2 linked regions of the Sinorhizobium sp. BG8 genome follow. The protein of the gene in region 1 interacts with the protein of each later gene in a pairwise test. Links are inferred from orthologs where the notes say so. Each region holds a gene or a part of one and is shown on either strand. Other genes may lie near its edges.

Region 1 (9,724 bases):
CGGTACGGATACGGATGACTTCTTCGATATTGGAAACGAAGATCTTGCCGTCCCCGATACGTCCGGTCTGCGCGGCGTTGCGGATCGCTTCAATGACAGCCTCCGCGTTCTCGTCCGCCAGTACGACTTCGACCTTCACCTTGGGAAGGAAGTCGACCACATACTCGGCTCCTCTGTAGAGTTCCGTGTGGCCCTTTTGGCGTCCGAAGCCTTTTGCTTCCGTGACGGTGATACCCTGCAGGCCGACTTCCTGAAGAGCTTCCTTCACTTCGTCCAGCTTGAAAGGCTTTATGATCGCTTCGATCTTTTTCATGAGAAAATGTCTCTCCGCTTCTCCCGTTTACGCAGGACTATGCCCGCTGCCCTCACTGATGCATTTTGCATGCCAAACTGGCGCGTCCGGGTCTTTCGACGTGTGGACACAGTGAGGTAGCATGCATCATGACGGTTTCCAAACCGAAAGCCAGTGAAAAATGCCTAAAAAATACCCCGCGAATGACTGTGCTGTGGAGGGAGCAGACCGCGTCGAGAGCTTTGTCGGCAACGGCATCATTTTTAAGCACTAAAACTATGCAAATGCATAATTTATGATCTTTTGGATGCCTCGATTTTCCTCTTGTTGCTCTACTGGCTTGAAGGCATTGTTCGGGGATGCGTCATCAGCTCGAAAATCTGGTCGTTACACCCGCCGAAATGGCTGCGATCGATCGCAGCGCCGCCGCGTCAGGCATCGACAGCTACGGGCTGATGCTGAAAGCGGGCAGCGCCGCGGGCGCCGCGGCCCTTCGCCACTACCCTGGGGCGCTGCGCTACGTCGTGCTTTGCGGGCCTGGCAACAACGGTGGCGACGGCTACATTGCCGCAGCGCTGTTGTATGAGGCGGGCGCGAGCGTCGATGTGTATTCGCTCGGTGATACGGCTGCCCTCACGGGCGACGCAGCGAGGGCCTTCTCCGACCTTGCGTATCCGACAAAGCCTCTCGCGACCTACGTGCCTCGACCGGGCGACGTCGTGATCGATGCGCTCTTCGGTGCCGGTCTTGCGCGAGATGTCCCGGCAGAAGTTCGTGATGTCGTCTCGGCCGTCACGGCCCGCGATTTGCCCGTCATCGCCGTCGACCTACCCTCCGGCCTATGCGGCCGAATGGGTACCGTCCGCGGAACGGCATTCACGGCGACGCATACCGTCACCTTCATGTGCCGCAAGCCGGGACATGTGTTGTTGCCCGGCAGGCTGCTGTGCGGTTCAATTGAAGTCTTCGACATCGGCATCCCACCTCGCGTCGTCATTGCCGAGTCGCATCATTTGAGGGTCAACTCACCCACGGTCTGGAGGATGGCGCTGCCGTCGTCGCAGCCGGAAGCCCATAAATACAATCGGGGTCATCTGGTGGTGTTTTCCGGCGGGGCCTTGACGACCGGAGCCGCCCGGCTCTCGGCGACGGCCGGATTGAGGGCAGGGGCCGGGCTCGTGACCATCTTTGCGCCCCGGGATGCTCTGGCAACCAATGCCGCGCATCTGACCGCCATCATGCTCAAGGAGGTCGGAGACGTAGCCGATGTGCAGGCGAAAGCCGCCGATCCCCGAATCTCGGCTTTCGTTCTCGGCCCGGGCTTCGGCGACCTGAAGAAAGCGCGGGCCCTGGTGCTGGCGCTGTCGGATCGGCCGCTCGTGCTCGACGCAGACGGCATAACGGCATTCCGGGAGGATCCGGATGTCCTGTTCTCCGCGTTCCGAGAGGGACCGGTGCGACTCGTGCTGACGCCGCACGACGGCGAATTCGCGCGACTGTTTCCCGATCTTGCTGCCGACACGGAGCTGTCCAAGGTAGAGCGCGCCAGGAAGGCGGCCGCGCGCAGCCATGCGGTCGTCGTGATGAAGGGAGCGGATACTGTGATCGCCGCGCCGGACGGGCGCGCCCTCGTCAACGAAAATGCTCCGCCCTGGCTCGCGACCGCAGGATCCGGCGACGTTTTGGCTGGCATCGTTGGCGCCCACCTCGCCAAGGGCATGCCTGCCTTCGAGGCGGCGGCTGCCGCCGTCTGGCGTCATGGAGAGGCAGGCGAACGGGCAGGCGAGGGGATGACGGCAGAGGATCTTGCGGCGTCAATCCGCCCTATCGGTCAAGCCGCCTCCTGAGGTGTTCCCGGCCTGCTCAGCCGGTCCTCTTCTTAAGTTCGCGCGCACCGTTCGGCGCGTTCACCTTTCCCTCGTGAATGAAGAAGGCGAAGACATCTCGCGGCTTGTTCGCGGGCGTGTGGTCGGGATCGATCCGAGGTAGATCGCCGGGCTCGCCGCCTTCGGCCCAGCGCGCCACCCTGTCGGCCCACCGGTCCAGCCTTCCGGGTTCGTAGCAGGTGAGCACATTGTCGTTTCCCTTCTGCAGCCGGGCGTAGACGAAATCCGTCGTCACATCGGCGATCTCGGGATAATCAGCGTGTTCAGCGTAAACGATGGCGACTTTGTGCTTGCGCGCGAGCTTCGCAAATTCCGGAACCATGAAGGAGGGATGGCGCACCTCCAGGGCGTGGCGCAGCGTCAGTCCGTCCTGCTTCTCCGGCAGCAACGCCAGAAAGGCGGTGAAATCTTCGGGCTCGAATTTCTTCGTCGGCGCGAACTGCCAGAGTATCGGCCCAAGATGCGGCCCGAGTTCGGTCAGTCCCTGTGTCAGAAAACGCTCCATCGACTCGCCCGCACTCGCCAGAACCTTGCGGTTTGTCACAAAGCGGCTTGCCTTGAGCGTGAAAATGAAGCCCTCCGGCACTTCGGAGGCCCATTTGGCGAATGTCTCGGGCTTCTGCGAGCTGTAATAGGTACCGTTGACCTCGATCGCCGTCAGCTCCCGGCTCGCATATTCGAGCTGTTTCTTCTTCGGCAGCTTCTCCGGATAGAACGTTCCTTCCCATGGATCGAAGGTCCACCCGCCTATGCCGGTGCGGATCGTGCCGGTTTTGGTCATGCTGTTCCCCATCGAAGTTAGCTGGAACCTTGGCCGGCCCACGTGAACCGGCCTCGAGAAGATCTGAACGCGTGTGACGGCAGAAGGTGACTGAGCTCCGGATCAGAGTCACGCAAATCTGACCGGCCGTTCGAGGGGAAGGATCATGGAGCACGACCATGAACCCTTCATGCAGTCTGCTCGCGACGCCGCCCCCAGAAGAACCCGTGACCGCCGGTCACGAGCTGTCCCTCACTCCGCGGCTTCGGCCTTTCGTTGTGGACGCCGCTCGAGCAATTCCTTGAGAAACTTTCCGGTGTAGGACCGATCCACCTTCACCACCTGTTCCGGCGTACCTTCGGCAATGACCTCGCCGCCGCCATCGCCGCCCTCGGGTCCGAAATCGATGACCCAGTCCGCCGTCTTGATGACTTCGAGGTTGTGTTCGATCACCACGACCGAATTGCCCTGGTTCACCAGCTCGTGCAGCACCTCGAGCAGCTTCGCAACGTCGTGGAAATGCAGGCCCGTTGTGGGTTCGTCCAGGATATAGAGCGTGCGACCAGTCGAGCGCTTTGACAGTTCCTTTGCCAGCTTGACGCGCTGCGCCTCGCCGCCCGAGAGCGTATTCGCCTGCTGGCCGACCTTGATGTAGCCGAGGCCCACCTGGTTCAGCGTCACCAGCTTGTCGCGCACGGCAGGCACGGCCGCGAAGAACTCGACGCCTTCCTCCACGGTCATGTCGAGCACATCGGCGATCGACTTGCCCTTGAAGTGCACGTCCAGCGTTTCCCGGTTGTACCGTTTGCCGTGGCAGACGTCGCAAGTGACATAGACGTCTGGCAGGAAGTGCATCTCGATCTTGATGACGCCGTCGCCCTGGCAGGCTTCGCAGCGCCCGCCCTTCACGTTGAAGGAGAAGCGCCCCGGCTGGTAGCCGCGCGCCTTTGCCTCCGGCAATCCGGCGAACCAGTCGCGGATCGGCGTGAAGGCCCCGGTGTATGTCGCCGGGTTCGAGCGCGGCGTCCGGCCGATCGGGGACTGGTCGATATCGATGACCTTGTCGATGAATTCGAAGCCGTCGATGCGATCGTGCTCGGCAGGGTTTTCGCGCGCGCCCATGATGCGGCGCGCCGCCGACTTGTAGAGCGTTTCGATGAGGAAGGTCGACTTGCCTCCGCCGGAAACGCCGGTGACAGCGGTAAAGACACCAAGCGGGATCGAAGCAGTCACGTTCTTTAGGTTGTTGGCTCGCGCGCCGACGACCGTGATCTCCCGCTTCTTCTTCGGCTTGCGGCGTTCGGCCGGCACCGCCACGGAAAGTTCGCCCGAAAGGTACTTGCCCGTAAGCGATTTCGGGTTCGCCATGATGTCGGCGGGCGCGCCCTGCGCAATCACTTCGCCACCATGGATGCCCGCCGCCGGGCCGATGTCGACGACATAGTCTGCGGTCAGGATCGCGTCTTCGTCATGCTCCACGACGATCACGGTATTGCCGATATCACGAAGATGGCGAAGCGTCTCCAGAAGGCGGGCATTGTCACGCTGATGAAGGCCGATCGACGGCTCGTCGAGGACGTAGAGCACGCCGGTGAGGCCGGAACCTATCTGCGAGGCGAGCCGGATGCGCTGGCTTTCGCCACCGGACAAAGTTCCGGAATTGCGCGAAAGGCTCAGATATTCCAGCCCGACATCGTTGAGGAAGCGCAGCCTCTCGCGGATTTCCTTGAGGATGCGGACCGCGATCTCGTTCTGCTTGGCGTTCATGTGGTCCGGCAGCTTGTCGAACCAGTCGCGTGCGACGCGGATCGACATCTCGGTCACTTCGCCGATATGCAACTTGTCGATCTTGACGGCGAGCGCCTCGGGTTTCAGGCGGTAGCCGTTGCAGGCCGGGCAGGGGGCCGCCGACATGTAACGCTCGATTTCCTCGCGCGCCCATGCAGAATCGGTTTCCTTCCAGCGTCGTTCGAGGTTCGTCACGATCCCCTCGAAAGACTTGGTCGTCTTGTAGGAGCGCGCGCCGTCCTGGTAATTGAACTCCACCTTCTCGCGGGTGCCGTGCAGGATCGCGTCCTGAGCCTCCTCGGAAAGGTCCGACCAGCGGTTCGAAAGCTTGAAGCCATAGGCGGCGCCGAGGGCTTCCAGCGTCTGATTGTAGTAGGGCGAGGACGACTTCGCCCATGGCGCGATGGCGCCATCCCGCAGGGTGCGCTGCGGTTCGGGAACGATGAGGTCTTCGTCGATCTTCTGCTGGCTTCCCAGACCGTCGCAGGTGGAGCATGCGCCGAAGGGATTGTTGAAGGAAAAGAGCCGGGGCTCGATCTCGGAAATGGTGAAGCCGGAAACAGGGCAGGCAAACTTCTCCGAGAACAGCACCCGTTCATGCGTCTCGTTGAGCGACTTGTTTGCACTTCCGCCTGCTGCCGTTTCTTCCGGTGGCAGGGGCTTGTCCGCGAATTCGGCGATCGCGAGACCGTCCGCAAGCGTCAGACATGTTTCGATGCTGTCGGCCAGGCGTGCGGCTAGGTCCGGCCGGACCACGATCCGATCGACCACGACGTCGATGTCGTGCTTGTATTTCTTGTCGAGGGCAGGCGCGTCTGCGATCTCGTAGAACTGGCCGTCGATCTTGACGCGCTGGAAGCCCTTTTTCATGAGCTCCGCCAGTTCCTTCTTGTATTCTCCCTTACGGCCTCTGACGACCGGCGCCAGGATATAGAGCCGCGTACCTTCGCCCATGTCGAGGACACGGTCGACCATCTGGCTGACGGTCTGGCTCTCGATCGGAAGTCCGGTCGCCGGAGAATAAGGCACGCCGACGCGGGCGAACAGCAGGCGCATGTAGTCGTAGATCTCGGTGACTGTCCCTACCGTCGATCGGGGATTGCGCGAAGTCGTCTTCTGCTCGATGGAGATCGCGGGAGACAGGCCATCGATCTGGTCGACATCGGGCTTTTGCATCATCTCGAGGAACTGGCGGGCATATGCCGACAGGCTCTCGACGTAGCGGCGCTGGCCCTCCGCATAGATCGTGTCGAAGGCAAGCGAGGACTTGCCCGAGCCGGAAAGTCCGGTCATCACGATCAGCTTGTTGCGGGGCAGATCCAGGTCGATGCCCTTGAGGTTATGTTCGCGCGCGCCGCGGATGGAGATGGTCTTTAGTTCGCTCATGGTGTCCAGCGTGAGGATCTCGTTTGCGCATCCTATGTAGGGACTGACGACAGCCTGTCCATGCGCTTCGGGATAAATCCGTGCCTGTTTCCGATTCGGTTGACAAGATACTAGGGATTTTCTAGAACAAAAAAAGAACAAATTGCAGGTGGAATTTCATCTGTGGATTACTGGCTTCGCGGGGCGGCGCCGGCGGTCGGCAATCGATAAGATGGATGGATTGCATTTTAACGAAACCGGGCTCGCCTGGTGCGGTGACAGGAACAAAAGCGATGGCTGGTAGCGTCAACAAGGTTATCTTGATCGGAAACGTCGGGGCGGACCCGGAAATCCGGCGCACGCAGGACGGCCGCCCGATCGCCAACCTGCGGATCGCGACGTCGGAGACGTGGCGGGACCGCAATTCCGGCGAACGCCGGGAAAAGACGGAATGGCACACGGTCGTGGTTTTCAACGAAGGCCTGTGCAAGGTCGTCGAACAGTACGTGAAGAAGGGCGCCAAGCTCTACATCGAGGGCGCGCTGCAGACGCGGAAGTGGCAGGATCAGAACGGCAACGACCGTTATTCGACGGAAGTCGTCCTGCAGGGCTTTGGCTCGACGCTGACGATGCTCGACGGTCGCGGCGAGGGCGGTGGCGACCGTCGCGGGGGGGCGGACTTCGGCGGTGCGCCGAGCTACGACGACTATGGATCCCAGCCGTCCTCCTCGTCCTCGAGCCGGTCGAGCAGCTCGGCCTCGTCATTCTCGCGCGACATGGACGACGACATCCCGTTCTGATCGCTTCGCAATAGCGATCCCGCCTTTCGGCTCATTGATGCCACCTCCTGCTGACCGCAAGGGGTGGCATGTTTGTTTGCGCTCCAACCCCGCAGCCAAAGCACGGAGCCTGACATGTGGAACGCTGCAGCGCCAACGCTGCTGTATCGACAAAGGCAGCTTTCGCGCGGCAGAGGTTGCGTGTCGTCGAGCTGATCAGGGGCCGGTGTAGACGGACAACGTAGCTCTCAGCCCGTCGATCACGAATTGCACCGCAAGGGCGGCGAGGATCACGCCAAGCAATCGGGTAAGGATCGCCCGGCCGGTAACCCCCAGGAACCGGTCGATGCGCTCCGCGACGACGAGCGCGAGAAAGAGCACGAGAAGGCAAATCGCGATAACCGCAATGAGGCCCGCCCGCTGCACCGGCGTGGGGAAGGATCCCGCAAGCAGGATGGTCGCCGAAATCGCGCCCGGACCCGCGATCAGGGGCAGGGCGAGGGGAAAGACCGCAATGTTGTGAATGTGGTCCTTGGTGATCGCCACCTCGCTGGTCTTCTCCTTGCGGTCCTGCCGGCGCTCGAAAATCATCTCGAACGCGATCCAGAACAGGAGAAAGCCTCCGGCGATGCGGAAGGCGCCGATGGAGATACCGAGCAGGCCCAGCAGGCTCGCGCCGGTCAAGGCGAATGCTGTCAGAATGCAGAAAGCGATGATCGTGCCGCGAAGCGCTACCTGCTTTCGCTGGGCGCGGTTCATGCCGATGGTCAGTCCGAGAAAGAGCGGCGCCAGTCCGGGTGGATCGATGGTTACGAGCAGCGTGGTGGTTGCGTTGACCAGCTGATCCACGTTGAGCATCGGCTGCGTCTCCCCGCCACCCCTTGCGCTCCGGGACGAGCCCCGGTACGACAATTGTTAGACGAGGGCGGGACCGAGGGGAAGGCCCACGAACCCCAATCGCCGATTGCGCCACCAAATCGCGCCAATTGGCGGATTTTCTGGGAAAAGCCTGTTCAAAACTGCCGCCAAAATTGGCGCCGGCAGTTGCTGTAGGCTATAAAAACAAGAATGATTCTTAGCAAAGATCGTGATCAAAATTGACCGAACAAACGACCCCCGGCGGCAAGAACCCTCCCGGCATTGAGCCCATCTCGATTATCGAGGAAATGCAGCGGTCCTATCTCGACTACGCCATGAGCGTGATCGTGAGCCGCGCGCTTCCCGATGTGCGTGATGGCCTCAAGCCCGTTCACCGGCGCATCCTGTACGGGATGAACGAGCTCGGGATCGACTGGAACAAGAAGTACGTCAAGTGCGCCCGCGTCACCGGTGACGTGATGGGTAAATACCATCCCCACGGCAACATGGCGATCTATGACGCACTCGCCCGTATGGCGCAGGACTGGTCGCTTCGCCTGCCGTTGATCGACGGCCAGGGCAATTTCGGCTCGATCGACGGTGACCCGCCGGCGGCCGAACGCTACACCGAGTGCCGGCTGGAAAAGGCCGCACACTCGCTTCTCGACGATCTCGACAAGGAGACCGTGGATTTCCGCGACAACTATGACGGCACCCTGCAGGAGCCCGTCGTCGTTCCCGCGAAGTTCCCGAACCTTCTCGTCAATGGCGCCGGCGGTATTGCCGTCGGCATGGCGACGAACATCCCGCCGCACAATCTTTCGGAAGTCATCGACGGCTGCGTAGCACTGATCGACAATCCGGCAATCGAACTCATCGATCTCATGCAGATCATCCCCGGACCGGATTTTCCGACTGGTGCATTGATCCTCGGCCGGGCCGGCATACGTCAGGCCTACGAGACGGGCCGCGGATCGGTCATCATGCGCGGCCGAGCCCATATCGAGCCCATGCGCGGCGACCGCGAACAGATCATCATCACGGAAGTTCCCTATCAGGTGAACAAGGCGACGATGATCGAGAAGATGGCCGAGCTCGTGCGCGAGAAGCGCATCGAGGGCATCTCCGACCTGCGCGACGAGTCCGATCGCCAGGGCTACCGCGTCGTGATCGAGCTGAAGCGCGACGCCAATGCCGAGGTGATCCTCAACCAGCTCTATCGGTATACGCCGCTCCAGACATCGTTCGGCTGCAACATGGTTGCGCTCAATGGCGGCAAGCCGGAGCAGATGACACTTCTCGACATGCTGCGGGCCTTCGTCGCGTTCCGCGAGGAAGTCGTCAGCCGCCGCACGAAGTATCTGCTGCGCAAGGCGCGCGAACGTGCGCACGTCTTGGTGGGCCTCGCGATCGCCGTCGCCAACATCGACGAAATCATCGCGCTGATCCGCAATGCGCCTGATCCGCAGACCGCGCGCGAACAATTGATGGAGCGGCGTTGGCCGGCAAAGGACGTCGAGGCTCTCATCCGCCTCATCGACGACCCGCGCCACCGCATCAACGACGACCTGACCTACAACCTTTCCGAAGAGCAGGCCCGCGCCATTCTGGAACTGCGCCTCGCTCGCCTGACGGCGCTCGGCCGTGACGAAATCGGTGACGAGCTGAACAAGATCGGCGAGGAAATCCGCGATTTCCTCGAGATCCTGAGCTCCCGTCTCCGGATCATGAGCATCGTCAAGCAGGAGCTCGTGGCGGTTCGCGACGAGTTCGGAACGCCACGTCGCACCGAGATCGCCGACGGCGGCCCGGACATGGACGACGAGGACCTCATCGCCCGGGAAGACATGGTGGTGACGGTCTCGCATCTCGGGTACGTAAAGCGCGTGCCCTTGGCCACCTATCGTGCGCAGCGACGCGGCGGAAAGGGGCGTTCCGGCATGGCAACGCGCGACGAGGATTTCGTCACGCGGCTGTTCGTCGCCAACACCCATAC
Region 2 (16,014 bases), 480 kb from region 1 along the record:
GGAAACTGTCCTCCGGCAGATAGCTGGACTCTCTATGCGGCATTTCCACTCCAACTCGATACAGCTTTCAATTCTGCGTCGCAGCCTCCAAACGATTTGCAACGCCCCTCAAAATTCGCTACTGCGCCTCACCTACGCAGAAAGTGACCTGATATTCCCAATTTGAAACAATCCCTTTTCGTTTAATTCCCGCACGTTACGGGAAAATCTTTCTCAATTTCACCACCTACTATTACTACCAGCCGCGCTTCACTGCGCAAGGCGCAAAGTGGTGCACCGGTGGTGCATATCAGGTGGAATATTTTTATGTCATCAGTTCAGCATGTCGAAGGATGACCCTCAATTCAACTTGCGGATGCCATTGGACCTCAGAAGAAAGGTCACGGCTGCAGCCAAGGAGAATGGACGCTCAGTCACCGCGGAGATCAATTCGCGTCTAGAGTCGACATTTGCAAACGATGATCCGGACAACGGCGCCGCATCGGTACGGGAAATCATTAACCGTGCCACCTCGTTGCTGAAGCACTTCGAGAACCGTGGCCAATAACCCTGACTAGGTAGGCCGGCGGCATATTCGTTTCCGCGAAACAGCCACTTTAACAGCATCGCGAGTACCCCTCTTGCAGCTACGATTCGTAGCTACCAAAATATTTGTAGCCGTAATAGCTACGTCATCTTTACAGATGTAGCGTTTATGGCTACGTTTTCCCCGTCGAAATGCTTCGAACGGAGAAACGCCCATGCACAACGCACCCTACGAAACCCGCAATATCCGCCACGACATGGCCGAGACCATGCTGCGCATCGGTCACGGCTGCACCGCCGATGATCTGATCGGCGAAGGCTTCACCGGCCGCCAGGTCGAGCTGCATGGCCCAGCCGCCCGCGATCTCGCCAATGCCCGCGCCATCCGCAGGAGCTGACGGAGATGGAGGCGCCCCGCGACTATCCGGCCGAGGACCACAGCGGCGATCTCGCGGCCGTCCGCCGCAACCATCTGCGGACGCAGCTCGCCATGTGGTCAATCATCGCGGTCTGCATCCTCGCTCTTCTGGCGCTGACCATGGGGGGCGATGCCTGATGCGCGCCGCCCCCGTCTCCACCCGCGAAGACACGGCGCCGCTCGATGCGGAATGGCAGTCGATCCACCGCCGCCGCGCAGCCCTTGCCCGCGCCGACCGGTTCACCAGCCACCTGATGTCCTACGCCGCCGGCATTGCCACCATGGCCATCATTCAAGGCGTCGCCCTCATCGCCAGCCGCCTCAACTGACCGGCCGCGCCCGCGCGTCCGGCTCCTCCCCCAAGCCACCAAGGAACACCAACCATGAAGAAGATCCGCGACGCGTCCATGATCATCGGCATGCTGGAGAACGGACAGTTCAATCCGGCACTCTCCGAAGAGATCGGCGATACGCTGAAGAAACTCGCCGACATGTCGGACGAGAACCCCCACGCCACTTTCAAAGGCACCACGACCGTCAAGCTCGCCTTCTCCGTCAAGGACGGCATGGTCACGATCGGCGTCGAGATGGATTCCAAGACCCCGAAGCGCCCCCGCAAGAACTCGGTTTTCTGGGTCGTCGAGGATGGCGCCCTTTCGACCGAACACCCGCGCCAGCACGACATGTTCGCGGGACCGCGCGACGCCAGCGAGCGCGCGAGCGTCAGCCAGTAACCGGCCCCAGCCTTTCAGCTTCCCACCTCAACCAGAAGGAAAACACCAATGGACCAGCTGTCCGAAACCGCCGTCACAGCAATCGCCGCCCTCGCGCAGGAGGCGAAGACCGAGATCGTCATAATCTCCCTTCCGTCCAGCGTTCAGGGCGTGCCGGCGAGCATTCCCGTCCTGCTCAATCGTACCAATGGCAGCGTCTCCGGTATCCACAACCTCGTCGAGCCGTGGCGCACACGCCCGGAGCGCAAGATCGGCACGGCGGCCGTCGCAACGCTCGAGTCCTTCGTAGAGCTGGTGAACCGGCACAGGTTGAGCACGAGCGCGATCTTTGCCGAAACCGACTGGCAGAAGCCGAGCCTCACCGCCGTGATCGATTATCACGCCGCAGCCGTTCCCGATAATGGCAAGCACCGCATCCTCTATTCCTTCCCCCAGTCGGAGGAATGGAAGGTCTGGACGGCCGTGCATGGCAAGGCAATGGACCAGGCGTCCTTTGCCGAATTCATCGAAGATCACGCTCACGACCTTGCCGCCCCCGATACGCTGGAGGAGGAAACCTTCGCGAAGATGTTCTCCGCGAAGGTCGCCTTCCCGAATGATCTCGTTGTGCTGTCCCGCGGCCTGCAGATCAACGCCGAGGTGCGCGTGAAAAACGCCATCAAGCTGCAGTCGGGCGAAAGCCAGATCGTTTTCGAGGAAGATCACAAGAACGCCGACGGCCAGCCGATCAGCGTGCATGGCGTCTTCGTCATCAACATCCCGATCTTCCACGGCGGCGAGGCGACACGCATCCCCGTGCGCCTGCGATACAAGCTGCGCGACGGCGTCATTGCCTGGACCTTCGTCCTCTTCCGGCCCGATCTCTACATCACCGAGGAAGTCCGCCGCGCGCTCGAATTCGCCGCGCGCGAGACCGAGCTGCCGAAGTTCGAGGGCCGCCCGGAAATGTCCGGCACGTCAGCCTGATTTCGAAGCAACGGGGCGGAAAGCCGCCCCGTCACTCCCCTTCATCGTCGAGGAACACCCGTCGTGACCCACATCACCATCATGCTCGATGCAGCCACCGAGGCGCGCCTCCGCCTCGCGGCGGAAATCCACGATCGCCGCGTCGAAGATCTGGCGGAACTCGCTATCGCCGAGGCCGGCCACGCCTATTTCGCCGATCGTCCGCAGGAAGACCCCGCCCGCAACATGGGCGTGCTGCACCCCCTGCTTTTCGCCGAGGCGCTCTGATGTCCGAGAGCACCACCCTCCAGAAGTCGACGCCGCTTTCGAGCCGCATCACGCCAAAGATCGAGGCGCATATCCGCGCCCGCATTCTCGCCGGCGCCATCTACCGCGAGATTGCCGAGGAGATCGGCTGCGGCAGGCCCGAGCTTATCTCCTATGTAGCCACCCGCAAGCCGCGCTGGCTGCGCGAGGAACTCGCCCGGCGTCGGGCGGCCGACAGCAGGCGCACCATCCTCTACAAGCCCGTTGCCCGCAAATCCGGCAGCTACGACATGCGCCCGGTCAGCGTCGCCTACAACACCATGCACGTGCTGCAGATGATGGAGGAAGGTCGATGATCCTGCCCGCCAAGCCCCTCTTCCGCGTCTTTCTCCACGACGGCCGCACCGTCGTCATCGGCGCAGTCAACGCCCTGCTGGCAGAGAAAAAGGTCATAGCCGACCACCCCGGCAGCTGTGTGAAAACGGTGAAGTTCGTCAGGAAGGGTCGCGCCAATGGCTGACGGAACGAAGATCGAGTGGACCGACGCCACATGGAACCCGATCACGGGCTGCGCCGTGGTCTCGCCGGGCTGCACCAACTGCTACGCCATGAAGCTCGCAGGCACCCGCCTACAGCATCACCCGAGCCGCGCCGCCCTGACGATCCTCCCCAGGAAGCATTTTTCGCTCCCGTGCCCGAAACGGACTTGACGGGCTATCCGATCGAGGATGAAGACCTGCGCTACTGGCGAGTTTGGTGGCAAGGATCGGGACCGCAGCGCGGCGACCACATCATGTTGGCGTCGAGGTTTGATCTCGGTTACGAGCGCGAGATAGCCTACCTCGGCGACCAGCATCATGAGGCGGCAAGTGCGCTCGTCCACCTCCATAACATAGCCATCGATAAGCTCCGCAAGGCGCTGTCCGTCGTCACGGAGAGCCAGTCATGATCGACGGTTTCTCAGTCTACCGCCGCAACTACGGTCATTGGGATATTTCGTCTCGCGATCATGGTCGTCTCTTCCGCCTTCGTGGCGGGCCGAGCCAGTGGGACGTTATCGACGAGCGCAAAGGCAAAGGCGCGAACTCGTCGATGATCGCCTTCAAAGATCAGTCGGCGGCGATGGCATACATCTGCGCCGAACTGATGCACGAGCTGCTGACGGTTGAGGGCCAGACGCCGCACGTCATGGAAAGCTGGAACATCAACTGGACGAACCAGCATGACGGGCTTGGTCCGAGCTATGCCAGCCAGCCGCCCCAGACGAGGGCGGAGGAAGCCCGCTGATGGATCTCGCCACCGCCCGCAAGCTCCTGCCCGATATCCGAAGCGCGAGCGACCTTGCCAGCCCGCTCTGGTCCGAATCCTACGACACGACAGCCATGCGCGCCGAAATCTGCGTCGAGAACACCGTGACCGGCGAGGTCGAGCCGATCGCGGCCCTCCTCCCCGATTGCAGCCACGACGACCGCCGACTGATGATCAGGTCACCGGAATATGTGGCGGCGCTGCTCGTGCTGCTCAATGAAGCGTTCCGCGTCATCCGCGAGCTGCAGCCGAAACAAGCGAAGCCCAAAGACTTCGCCGCCGAATGCGCCATGAAGTGCGCAAACGATCACCTGTTTCGCCGCTACCTCGCCGAACGCCACCAGCTGGAGGCGACCGATCTGGAGCGCATCAAGACACGCGTGCGCAGCCTTCTCGCCGTCCAGTCCATGGGAGAACTGAACAAGGACGAGAACGCCCGCAAGCGCTGGCAGTCGCTGCGGAATGATTTCGACAATTGGCGGAGGGCGCGATGACGCTTCCCGGAATCAATGAAAGAGGCGCCGCATGACGAGATCCGCACTTCGCCAGGCCGACGCCGAGCGACTGATCAAGGCCGCCCAGAAACATGGCGCAGTCGTGCAATTCGACATGAAGACGCTGGTTGCTACCATTATCCCCGCTGTCCACAGCCCTGCCCCGATTGACGCTGGCTTGCTCCCCGACCGCATCCTTCCTTCGGGCATCCCCGCCCGAAATGGAAAGGAACACTGGGATGAGGACTGATAGGCCCGGTTACCAGTACCGGAAGAACAAGGACGGCACGCTCGTCCACTACTGGAACCCGAAACGCGCAGTGAAGGGAGCGCCAGACTACCTGTCTGCACGCCGCCTCGATGATGGTTTGACCGACGAGCAGATTACCGAGACCTGCAAGCGGTTGACGGATCAGCTGCGGCACGAACTCAGGCATCTGGGCGCGGCGCCTACCTACAGCGGCACGATCAAATCCCTGATAGATGTCTATCGACACGATCCGACCAGTTCACTCCGGACGGTCAAGCATTCTACCCGAATCAGAGACTACGAGCCGAGCCTGAGGGTGCTGGAGAAGAACGTCGGGGAGATTGAAATCGCTACCCTGAGGGCCTCCGACTTCAAAAGATGGTTCGAACGATGGCGTAGAAAAGGCCACAGACGGGCCTCAGGCGCGATTAAGCTCCTCCGGGTGATAATCTCCTACGGAGCCGGAGAACGCCTCCACGGCTGCGCAGAGGCCCGCTTGATCCTTTCGGATATGCGCTTCGAACTTCCGGCCCCGCGGACGGTCGCGATGACCTACGATCAGTGCTTGGCGATCGTGGCAAAGAGCGCCGAGATGGAATGCCCCTCAATCGGGTTTGTCGAGGCGGTAAAGTTCGAAACGGCGCTCCGGCGTATCGACGTCATTGGCGAATGGGCACCGTCTTCGGAGGGCCAGCCTTTCCGGTGGACAGGCCTGCAAGCCAAATCCATTTCGAAGGATATGATTCTCACGCTCAAGACCAGCAAGACGGGCGTGGGCGTCGCACGCGATCTCAAAACCTTGCCGCTGGTCCAGGAAGCCTTGAAAGCCTACCGCATTCCCGACATCGGCCCCGTCGTGATCGACGAGGACACCGGGAAACCATACTGGGAGAATCGCTACACCGAGAAATTCCGCAAGGTGCGGGATGCCGCGGGCGTGCCCTCGAATATCTGGTCGATGGATTCGCGAGCGGGCGCCGTGTCGGAAACGGTTGAAGCAACCGGCTCTCTGGAAGCAGCAAGAGACCTCGCGACTCACACCACGACGAAAACCACTCGTCGTTACAGCCGTGGCGACGGTTTGGAGGCAAGCCGCAAGGTAGCAGAAGCAAGAGCTGGAAAACGGCCGAAATCAGCCGAGTGACACGGCAGTGACACGAGTGACACGCCACCACCTGTAAGTGATTGAAAAGATTGGAGCGGGTAGCGGGAATCGAACCCGCGTATTCAGCTTGGAAGGCTGCTGCTCTACCATTGAGCTATACCCGCGGCGTTCGATCCGAACCAACAGAATGGTGGAGGGAGTTGGATTTGAACCAACGTAGGCTGAGCCAACGGATTTACAGTCCGTCCCCTTTAACCACTCGGGCATCCCTCCATTTTTCTGTCGGGATCAAGCGACCAAGCATAAGCAGATCAGAGAGGCAATTCCGTGAGGCGCGGCCCCTTCGATCTGGGCGGCTATATGACCGGCCTCCTTGATCCTGTCAACACGAGGGTACGGAAATTTTTGCGAAAAACACGACAAAGGTTGCGAGGCCGTTTCGAGCACCGGGGATTTGCGGAACGGTCAACGAAGGCTATAAGGCGGCATGAGCAAAGACGAAAAGACCGGCAAGAGCGCCAAAGACACCCACTACGCCAAGCTGCGCAGGGCGCACCGCGACCAGCGGCGCGAACGGGGCGAAATACCCACGCCCAAAGACGACCGCAGGCGCCGGCAGGCCGAGAGCTGGAAAGCGCCGGAAATCGCGCCCGACCAGGTCTTCCTCTACGGACTTCACACGGTTCGCGCGGCTCTCGACAACGCCGAGCGAAAGATCGTCAAGCTCAGCGTGACCCAGAACGCCGCCCTCAGGCTCGAGCTGCCGGATCCGGCCACCCTGCCCTATCCCGTCGAAACCGTGCTTCCTTCCGATCTCGACAAGATCCTCGGACCCGAGGCGATCCACCAGGGCGTCATGCTGGAGACGCGTCCCTTGCCCGTCCGCAGGCTGGAGGCACTCAAGGACAGCCCGCTTATCCTCGTGCTGGACCAGGTGACGGATCCGCACAACGTGGGTGCCATCATGCGCTCCGCCGTCGCGTTCGACGCAGGCGCCGTAATCACCACAATGCGCCACTCGCCCACCGAGTCGGGCGTGCTTGCCAAGACCGCTTCCGGTGCTCTCGAGCTCATTCCCTATATCCAGATCACCAATCTGGCCGAGGCGCTCGAGGAACTGCACAAGCTTGGATTCTTGACCATCGGTCTCGATTCGGAAGGTCCGCAGCCGCTCGAGGGTACTTTCTCCGGCGACCGAATCGCACTCGTCATGGGATCAGAGGGCAAGGGACTGCGCCAGAAGACGCGCGCCACCTGCAAGGCGCTTGCGCGCCTCGACATGCCCGGCGCCATCAAGTCGCTGAACGTGTCGAATGCCGCGGCGATCGCCATGTATGCCGCACGGCAGTTTCTCGCGAAGTAGAGATCAATCGGCTGCGAAGGCGACCGGCATCGACATCAGGGAAGGCCTGGCGGACACCGGGCATCCGTCCTGAACCTTCTGCCAGCTCGTCACGTTGAGAACCATCGTGCATCGCGCGAGATATCGGCGGCCATCGACATTGAGGCAGACAACGGAGCCGAGTTCGTGCTTGGACCCGTCGCGATTGCGGCAGGTACAGCGCGCATCCGGCGGCCCGCCGGCGGCTGGAAGAGCCTCAGCCGCTACGCCGGCCAGCACTGCCGCGAACAGGATCATTCTTGAGAAGCGGGCCATCGCCGAATTTTAGTCCGATCGGCGGATTTGTCGAGCTTGCACGGCGCTGCGCGGCGAAGGCAACACCCATCCGGTGCCGAAGGGAATCGGTCGTCCAGAATCGAACGAGCCGCCGGACGACTGTCCGGCGGCTCGAGAATCATCTGCCTGCGCGACAGGATCAGCCGGCGAGCTTCCAGTCGCCACGGCCGGCGATCGACTTCTCGGCTTCGGCAATCGCGGAATCCTTGGCGTCACCACCAAGCGCCAGGCCTTCTGCCCGAACGAATTCGATATCGGTGATGCCGAGGAAGCCGAGGACTGCCTGCAGGTAGGCTTCCTGGTGGTCCATGGCCGCAGCAGGGCCGCTGGAGTAGTGGCCGCCACGGGTGGAGACGACGATCACCTTCTTGCCCTTGGCCAGGCCTTCGGGACCATTTTCCGTGTAGCGGAAGGTCTTGCCGGCGACCGCGATGCGGTCGATCCAGGCCTTGAGCTGGCTCGGCAGGGAGAAGTTGTACATAGGAGCACCGATGACGAGCGTGTCGGCTGCGAGGAACTCATCGAGGACGGTCGCCGATACGGCAACTTCGCCGGCAACCTGGGCGTCGATTTCCTCGGGCTTGGCGTTGGCCGCCATCAGGTGTCCGCCGTGAAGGTGGGGAAGCGCCTCGGCAACGAGATCGCGGTAAACCACCTTGGCCTCGGCGTGATCGGCCTTGATCTGGGCGACGATGGCCGCTGTCAGGCGGCGGGATACGGAATGGTCTCCGAGAATGCCGGAGTCGATGTGAAGAACGTTCATGGTCTTGCACCTTTGAGCGGGTTTCGATGCACAGACATATGTTCCGAAAACAATGACCCGATAAGCCGGCCGAAGGACAATTGACTGTTTCCCGAGAGAAACAATAAATGGACAGTTCCGATCAAACGCCACGCCGGAAGCCGATCCATGCAGGACCTCAATGATCTCGCCCTGTTTGCCGCAGTCGTCAGGAACAAGGGTTTCACTGCCGCAGCCAACGCGCTCGGCGTGCCGAAATCAAAGGTGAGCAAGCGGGTGGCCAGTCTGGAGGAGCAACTGGGCGTACGCCTTCTCGAACGCTCGACCCGCAAGCTCAGGGTGACGGAAATCGGACAATCCTTCTACGAACACTGCGCGACCGTGCTCGAGAGCGTCGAGGCTGCCGAGGCCGTGATCGCGGCGGCGAAGGATGAGCCGGCCGGGATGGTGCGGCTCGCCATGCCGCCGGGCTTTGCGCCAATGCTCGCGGATGCGATCCCGTCCTTCCTCAAGAAATACCCGCTGATTCGCCTTTCGATTACCGTGACCAACCGACCGATCGATCTCATCGAGGAGCGCATCGACGTGGCGCTGCGGGTTCGCGAGGGATATGACAGCGACCAGTCTGTCATCGTGCGCAAGTTCGGTGGCACGCGAAGCTATCTTGCAGCGAGCCCATCCTTCGTCGAGAAGCGCGGGCCGATCACCCTCGAGACGCTGCCACGGATGCCGACAGTGGCTCTCCACGAGCAGTCGTCGCGCGTGATCTGGACCCTCGTGAACGCTGAAGGCGATTTTCACGACATCGCTCACACGCCCGTGCTTGCCTGTGCAGACTTCGCGATCCTTGAGCGGGCAGCGATCGAAGGTATCGGCATCGGCCTCCTGCCCGATACGCTCGTTGAGCGCGGGTTCAGAACCGGTGTGCTCGTGCCCATCCTGCCCGAGTGGTCGTCACCGGAATCGACCGTCCATGCGGCCTTCCCCTCCCGGCACGGCATGCTTCCCGCTGTCCGGGCGCTGATCGAGTTCCTCGCGGAGAACCTCCCGCGCTCGATGTCCCGCTGTGCCGAAGTCATTCCCCGGCCCGCCATGATTCCCGACTGGACTATCTGATGAACATCATGTTTTTCGCTTTACAGCGGCGCGAAATATGATAACTCCCTCCAGCAATGATGCCCTTATAGCTCAGTTGGTAGAGCACCTGATTTGTAATCAGGGGGTCGCGAGTTCGAGTCTTGCTGGGGGCACCATTTTCTGACAAATCCACGAACACGTGGCGTCTGGCTTAAATTGTCAGTATCAGAGCATTCACGCTTAACCGCCGCCTCGAGTTCAGCATATTTTCCGACGATTGTTATCGTCGTGCCTGCCTCCTTGCGAGTGCCTGTCACAATCACGCGCTCTAAAATGGAGCCCAAATAACGCTTGATACTCGCCGGCTCACCATGCCGGAGATGATCGATTACCTTACAAGAAAAATAATCAATCTGGTCATCGCTGATACCTGCCACTTCCTTGTCAGAGATCAATTCCCTGACAGCGCCTCTGCACTGGCTAAGATTCGATTGCGCCTTTTCCAAGCGCTCAAGTATCAACGGCTCCTTGGCCAAATTCGGTGAATGCTTTGCGATCGTGTACAAATTTTCGAAGGTCTGCTCAGCCACTTTAAGGCGGTCCCGCAGGGCCTGGGCGTGCCCTTCTCGCTCGGATTGCTCCGCGAGGTAATGCTCTCTCAGCTTTTCCAAAAGAGAACGAATGCGTCGCGGATCGAGTACCTGGGTAATGATCTCATCAATAACAATCTCATCGAGCGTTGTTTCGGGAACTCTGGGTCCATCGCAGTCGAACTTGCCAAACCGATCGTCCCGTCCGCAATGATAGTAGCGGTAATCTTTGCCAACGTGGTTTCTTCCGGTTGAGAGCGTCATTCCCGCGCCACACCCACAAAAGGCAATCCCGGATAATAGGAGCGGACTGGAGAACTTTTTTGCCGTGCCAAGTCGCGGGTCTTTGCTTTGAAGCTGCTCCGCGAGAGCCTCGAACTCCTCTGAAGTAACGATTGCAGGTACGGGAATGACTATGAGCTCCGGCGAGCGACTCAGCCATTGTTCATCTTTGGCATTTTCGTTGTAAAGTTTGGTGCCCTTGTAAATCGGGTTGGTCAATATCCTATGGATGTGGGCTTTATTCCACCGCCGAATCCGACCAATGCAGATGTGTTCTTCATTTAGCTTAACGGCAATTGCCTTAACACCCAACGGAGGGCTGTCGGGAGAGCCGTACAACGCCAAATCGAAGATGCGGCGCGCGAGTGGGCGCTCCTCCTCGTTCACAACAATAATTTTGCGCGACGGGTCCGAATCGACTGGAACGGCCTTGTAACCAAGAGGGAGTACTCCGCCTACGTAGAACCCTTCCAGCGCTAGCCGGGTCATAGTTCGGCTTGTGTCTTCAGCAGTTTTTCTTGAGTGCACTTCATCAACGAGCGTTGATGCAGCTTTCCCAATAAAGCCCCCAATGTCTTTAGAAAAATTCTGTGTAACAAATACGAGTTCAATCCCGTTCTCGAATAACATTGTCTCATATCTATCAAAATCACTCATCCTCCTGGAGAACCTTGCAGTATGATAAACAACAAGTTTTTGAATTTTTGGATGAGAATTAAGAACATCATCAATCATTTTCTTAAATATCGGTCGATTTGTCGTCTTTGCGCTCCGACCCTCTTCCTTGTACACGTCTACAAGTATCCATCCTTTATCTTTTATATACCGCTTTAGCTGCTGCTCCTGATCTGGAATCGACAAATTGCTCGCAGCGCTTTCTCCCGTAGAAACACGGCAATACGCAACAGCCCGAACCGCCAAACTCGCCAGCGACGTGGAGTTCGTCGTTTTACCCTGGAGCAGTTTCCGCCTCGCCGAGACCGAGCCTCTCCGCCCGAAATCCGTTTTTTCAGATGCAAGAGTTTCGGGGGGCTTTTTGGGCATTGGTATCATCCTTCATTTTCCAGGCGGACGGTTCGGTTCCCGCCCGATGTCAAAAAGGGCACTCATGATAGTGCTCGCAAGCCCGGCTCTGAGGGCGCGTACTTCAATATCGGTCACTCGAAAGTCTGTTGTGAAGACCGTCGTGACAATCCAGCGTCCGCTGGCTCTTGTTTGCATGCGGCACGGAAACTTTGACTGTGGGCGAAAATTTTCGGTCACAGATCGCGCTCGAGAGAACCCTGAAGATGGCAGTAGGGACATCTGGTTGCCACGCGTCTTCATATGTCGCTCCGTTAAGCGGTCACTTCTTTGTTATTGGCAAACCTACTGAATTTCGCGGCCTCACGGAGCCACCGACGTGAATGCGTCGCCCCCTATCCGCTGAATGGAATACGATCATCTGGAGCGAACATCGATCGATCGGCGGTGGAGGACGTTGCTACAATCTTCGTCTCATTGGTAATTTTAGGCGTTTGGCGATCTCTTTTGTTCCCAATGGCCCCGTCGCACCATCACCCGAGAGAAATAGTTGGAAAACCAATTTGACGTTCTTGGCCTCCAGCAAGTCAGCAACGAGTCTTTGCCGGGTTCTTCCATAGGGTAGAACAGCGGTTGCAGTGGAATATGGCCGGCGGGACCCCGTCGAATATCCGCCTCTCGGCAGCATCGCCAATGCAGCCCTGATGTACAGACTGTCTTGTCGAGAGAGATATTCGCCGAACTTTCCCATGAGGCGTCTCATAGTAGTTCGATCCTGAGCGCCTGCCACGCCTTCGGAAATCGAAACTAAACGGACCTCGGCGCACTCCAGCACTTGGACATAACGATTTAATCCGCGCATACCTCGAAAGAAACGGCTGTTCGTGGTCACGACAACGACGTCGAAAGAATGGTCAATATCGACTGCCCGAGCAATCATCCGTTGGAACTGTGGGCGCTTCCCATCAGTACCACTACAGCCACTGTCAGCGTATTCTGCAATGAACTGCCATCCACGTGCCGCGCAAAACTGCTCGATCTGCGCTCTTTGATCCACGAGCTTGAGATCGTCTGCACAGGCATTCCGAAGATATGCGACTGCACGTGTTTTCATTTCATCGTGTGCTACCACCTCAGCCTCCTCCTGTAGGTATACTAGGAACAAACCATTCTACCGCCGTCCGGCAGCTAGGTATCGTCGAGTGCTGCAGCGCTGTAATGGAAGCACCATCCGATCCTTTTTTCCACTACTTTAGCGCGAATAAAAAGTATTGATCAAACAAAACTATTTTGGCCGACCATCAAAGGGAAAAACTTTGCATCGACCGCTATTTGGAGTCTTTAATTATAGGCTATACTTAGGTTTCTTTACCTAACTAAAGACTTCAATTTTTCCCACCATAGAACAATTTTCTAATTTAAAAATTCAACTTATGGTTCACTTTTGCGTGAGAATCTATAAGATTGCGCCTTCGCTTCCATCCGCCAGCGGCTGGAAGCGACAATTGCTCTTTTTGATTGTGAGCCTGCGCAATTGAAGATGACCCGACTGGCGCACGCCGTCTGTTAATGAGTTGTTTCTCGCTCCTGACTACTAATCTCCGCTTGATACTCCCATTCCGGCTGCGGCCAGGTGCCTTTGTTGAAAGCGAGCACGGCGCGGATATCGTCGTCGCTCATGACACTCCCGAATCCCCGCATGTCGCTTTTGTAGCCTCCGCCGACGACCGCTGCAGGACCCTTCCTTGGTGATGCGGAAAAGCGCGCCGTCAGGGTGGTGCCGGGTGTGGCCGAATTCGTCGTGCGGTGGCGCAGCCATGCGCCCGGAGGGCAGCGGGCTTTCCAGTCCCGCTGGCCTTCAAGGTTCGCGCCCTAGTGGCGCAAGGCCGACCGTGTGGCTTGCAACTCGCCGGACGCGGCGTCAACGCGACGTGGAGAGCGCCGTCTTCCGCATTAGAAGCGTTCGCGCAGAATAACTGCATCGGGCGGACGCCATCGCTGACTTCGAAGGTCAACTTGGCGGAGCCGTCAAGACGGACGTGTTCGGAAAACTTGCGGTCGGTGGCCGAGAACTTCCCGGCTGATATATGTGTCCGCTCGTTTTCGTCGATGTCCCAGAGTTGGACTAAGATATCCGACCAGGCCTCCTAAATCGCCCCGAAATACAGCGCGGAAAACTGGCCAGCCTTGATCTTGATCGCATGATAGCCGGGCTTCACGGGCCTTCCGTCATGGAGGAACACCAACGGTAGGTCTGGTGTCTCTCCGGCTCTGCCGAGCAATTCTCCGAGAGAGATGTCGGTTCGGTGGGAATGGCTATTGTGCCGACGACTTGATCTAAAAACGGGCTGGAACTAGGGTCGCCCGCTAGAGAATAGGGAAAATACTTCATGCCGGTAACCTTCATCCCCACCATCGGGCGACGCGAGAACGATGCGGTTGCGAACAATCTGGTTCGCGCAGTCCGTGCGGGAGAGGTGTTTGGCCTAACCGAAAAGATCGTCCTCTATGCCGGATGGCCCCAAGTCAAAGACTACGACGGCCGAACCCATAGCTCCGACTTGACGGTGGTGGGCGATACACAGGGTATAAAACTGGTCAAGATTTCGTTGTCGTCCGACAGGGCGGACGTTAAGCGAGATGCCATCAGCATCCTTCAAGCGGCCGCCACGACAGAGTCCCTGATGGGAAAGAGCCTGCAACTGAAAAAGAAGCGTCGGCTGATTTTTGACGTCGTTCCAATCATTTACGCCCCAAACCTTGATCCGAAAAAATTTGACAACGACGAAGTCGAGTTCGCGGGCAGCGACGGTGAACTCTTCCGCCTGCTCAAACAAGAGAGTGGCCCGCTCGACAGCACTCAAATTGCAGAGGTTCAAGCCATTATCGAAGGCGCAAAGGCCCTTGGACAAATACTGGATGCCGAAGAAGACGAGGAAGTACATCCGGTAGCCCGAGCATATCGCGACCTCGAAGCTGTGATCTATAATTTCGATGCAACACAGAGATCGGTTGCACTAACCGCCATTCAAGGGCCCCAGCGCATTCGCGGTTTGGCCGGCACTGGCAAAACGGTCATCCTGGCTATGAAGGCCGCGCTTGCGCACATTGAAAATCCAAACGCGAAGATTCTGATTACCTACTATACTCGGAGTCTCCGAGATATCATTGAGCGATTGATCACTCGGTTTCACCGGCACTTTGCAGAGGTCGATCCGAACTGGGATAACGTCCATGTTCGCCATGGTTGGGGGCGGCAAAATTTGCCTGGCGTCTATCGTGATACCTGTATCCGCGCAGGCGTCTCGCCGAAGTCGTACAATGAGGTAAGCAACGTCAGCGATCCATTTGGCACCGTCTGCCGCGACTTGGTGGATCGAGGCGTTGTTGCCCCGTACTATGATGTTATTCTGGTGGATGAAGGTCAGGACTTTCCCGACGGCTTCTACCAAATGTGCTTCTATCTCGCAAAAGGCGACCGCGATCGGAAGCAGATCATCTGGGCATATGATGAGCTTCAGAACGTATTCGACGTGAAGGTACGAGAGCCCGAACAGTTGTTCGGAAAAGACACTGACGGGCAACCTCGCATCTCCCTGACCCGCAGCCTGCCAGGAGGAACTGAAACAAACGATTTCGTTCTCCAACGCTCGTATCGAAATCAACGCGACGTGTTGATCCTCGCACACGCGGTAGGTTTCGGCATCTATGGTGAAATTGTCCAGATGCTCGAGAATGCCAAGCACTGGGAGGACGTCGGCTATGACGTGGTGTCGGGAACTTTCACGTCAGGCAGCGAAAATGTTGTAGAGCGTCCGCTTGTGAATAGTCCGAGCGTCTTGGAAACGCCTGCTGAGGTTCCGATTATTCGGGGACAATCAGCTGATTCCTTTGGCGAAGAAGTCGAAGCCGCAGTGGCAGAGGTACGCTCTTTCATTGATAAAGGCATTCATCCACATCAAATCCTGGTAGTGAGCTTGGATGACCGCACCGCTAGGAGCTACTTCACCAAGATTGCCGACGGGCTTCTGGCCGTCGGCATTCCTTGCAATAATATCATCATCGACAAATACAGCGAACCGCCGTTCCGGATAGATGGCAAAGTGACGTTGAGCACCGTCTATCGCGCCAAAGGAAATGAGGCCGCGGTTGTGATCGTCGTGGGTGCCGATGCAGCCTCCTTGAAGACGAGAACCGGCCGAAACAAGCTCTTTGTTGCCTTTACCCGTACTAAGGGGTGGTTGCGCGTTTTCGGCATGGCCACTAGGACCTTTTCTCAATTAGCGTCGGAGATTAACGCCGCGGTCGAGAATAGCCCGCGATTAAGCTTCACTATGCCAAACATGAGCCAGCTGAACACAATTCAACGTGGTCTGGAAGAAAAGCATGCCCGCCTGGTCGAGGCCAAGCGTCGAATGGAACGTTTGAAGAATGAGCTCAACCTGTCTGATGAGGATATGGCGAGCTTGGTCGAGGAAGACTAATGACGCGGGATGACTTCAATGCGAGCATCCGGGCGATCCATGCTTTCTTCGAAAGCGAGGAATTTCTCGAACACACGGTCTATTTAGTGGCA

Evidence for each region.
Region 2: the proteins of F3Y30_RS14035 (region 1) and F3Y30_RS11640 interact in binary tests that used the Escherichia coli proteins (3 or more experiments, as listed by UniProt). The link is inferred for Sinorhizobium sp. BG8 from one-to-one orthologs.

The regions. Positions count from the first base shown.
Region 1 is NZ_CP044011.1:2,957,772-2,967,495, reverse strand. The notes cover bases 59-2,895. They hold F3Y30_RS14035 (NAD(P)H-hydrate dehydratase), read left to right. Parts: upstream 59-651; coding sequence 652-2,139; downstream 2,140-2,895. Other genes in these bases: F3Y30_RS14030 (DUF72 domain-containing protein), read right to left, coding at 2,156-2,895; F3Y30_RS14040 (P-II family nitrogen regulator), read right to left, coding at 59-313. Also shown: more of F3Y30_RS14040, read right to left, coding at 1-58; more of F3Y30_RS14030, read right to left, coding at 2,896-2,959; excinuclease ABC subunit UvrA, read right to left, coding at 3,191-6,112; F3Y30_RS14020 (single-stranded DNA-binding protein), read left to right, coding at 6,385-6,891; F3Y30_RS14015 (MarC family protein), read right to left, coding at 7,087-7,728; gyrA (DNA gyrase subunit A), read left to right, coding at 7,968-9,724. UniProt on the Escherichia coli protein: Bifunctional enzyme that catalyzes the epimerization of the S- and R-forms of NAD(P)HX and the dehydration of the S-form of NAD(P)HX at the expense of ADP, which is converted to AMP.
Region 2 is NZ_CP044011.1:2,473,705-2,489,718, reverse strand. The notes cover bases 5,627-8,471. They hold F3Y30_RS11640 (RNA methyltransferase), read left to right. Parts: upstream 5,627-6,533; coding sequence 6,534-7,409; downstream 7,410-8,471. Other genes in these bases: F3Y30_RS11630 (FMN-dependent NADH-azoreductase), read right to left, coding at 7,864-8,471; F3Y30_RS11635 (hypothetical protein), read right to left, coding at 7,413-7,703; F3Y30_RS11655 (hypothetical protein), read left to right, coding at 5,627-6,085. In the rest of the region: F3Y30_RS11730 (hypothetical protein), read right to left, coding at 1-43; F3Y30_RS11720 (hypothetical protein), read left to right, coding at 741-923; F3Y30_RS11715 (hypothetical protein), read left to right, coding at 929-1,081; F3Y30_RS11710 (hypothetical protein), read left to right, coding at 1,081-1,272; F3Y30_RS11705 (hypothetical protein), read left to right, coding at 1,327-1,677; F3Y30_RS11700 (DUF2303 family protein), read left to right, coding at 1,726-2,643; F3Y30_RS11695 (hypothetical protein), read left to right, coding at 2,707-2,910; F3Y30_RS11690 (hypothetical protein), read left to right, coding at 2,910-3,245; F3Y30_RS11685 (hypothetical protein), read left to right, coding at 3,242-3,409; F3Y30_RS11675 (hypothetical protein), read left to right, coding at 3,581-3,838; F3Y30_RS11670 (hypothetical protein), read left to right, coding at 3,835-4,176; F3Y30_RS11665 (hypothetical protein), read left to right, coding at 4,176-4,691; F3Y30_RS11660 (hypothetical protein), read left to right, coding at 4,723-4,941; more of F3Y30_RS11655, read left to right, coding at 5,060-5,626; more of F3Y30_RS11630, read right to left, coding at 8,472-8,487; F3Y30_RS11625 (LysR family transcriptional regulator), read left to right, coding at 8,635-9,582; and 3 more genes. UniProt on the Escherichia coli protein: Specifically methylates the ribose of guanosine 2251 in 23S rRNA.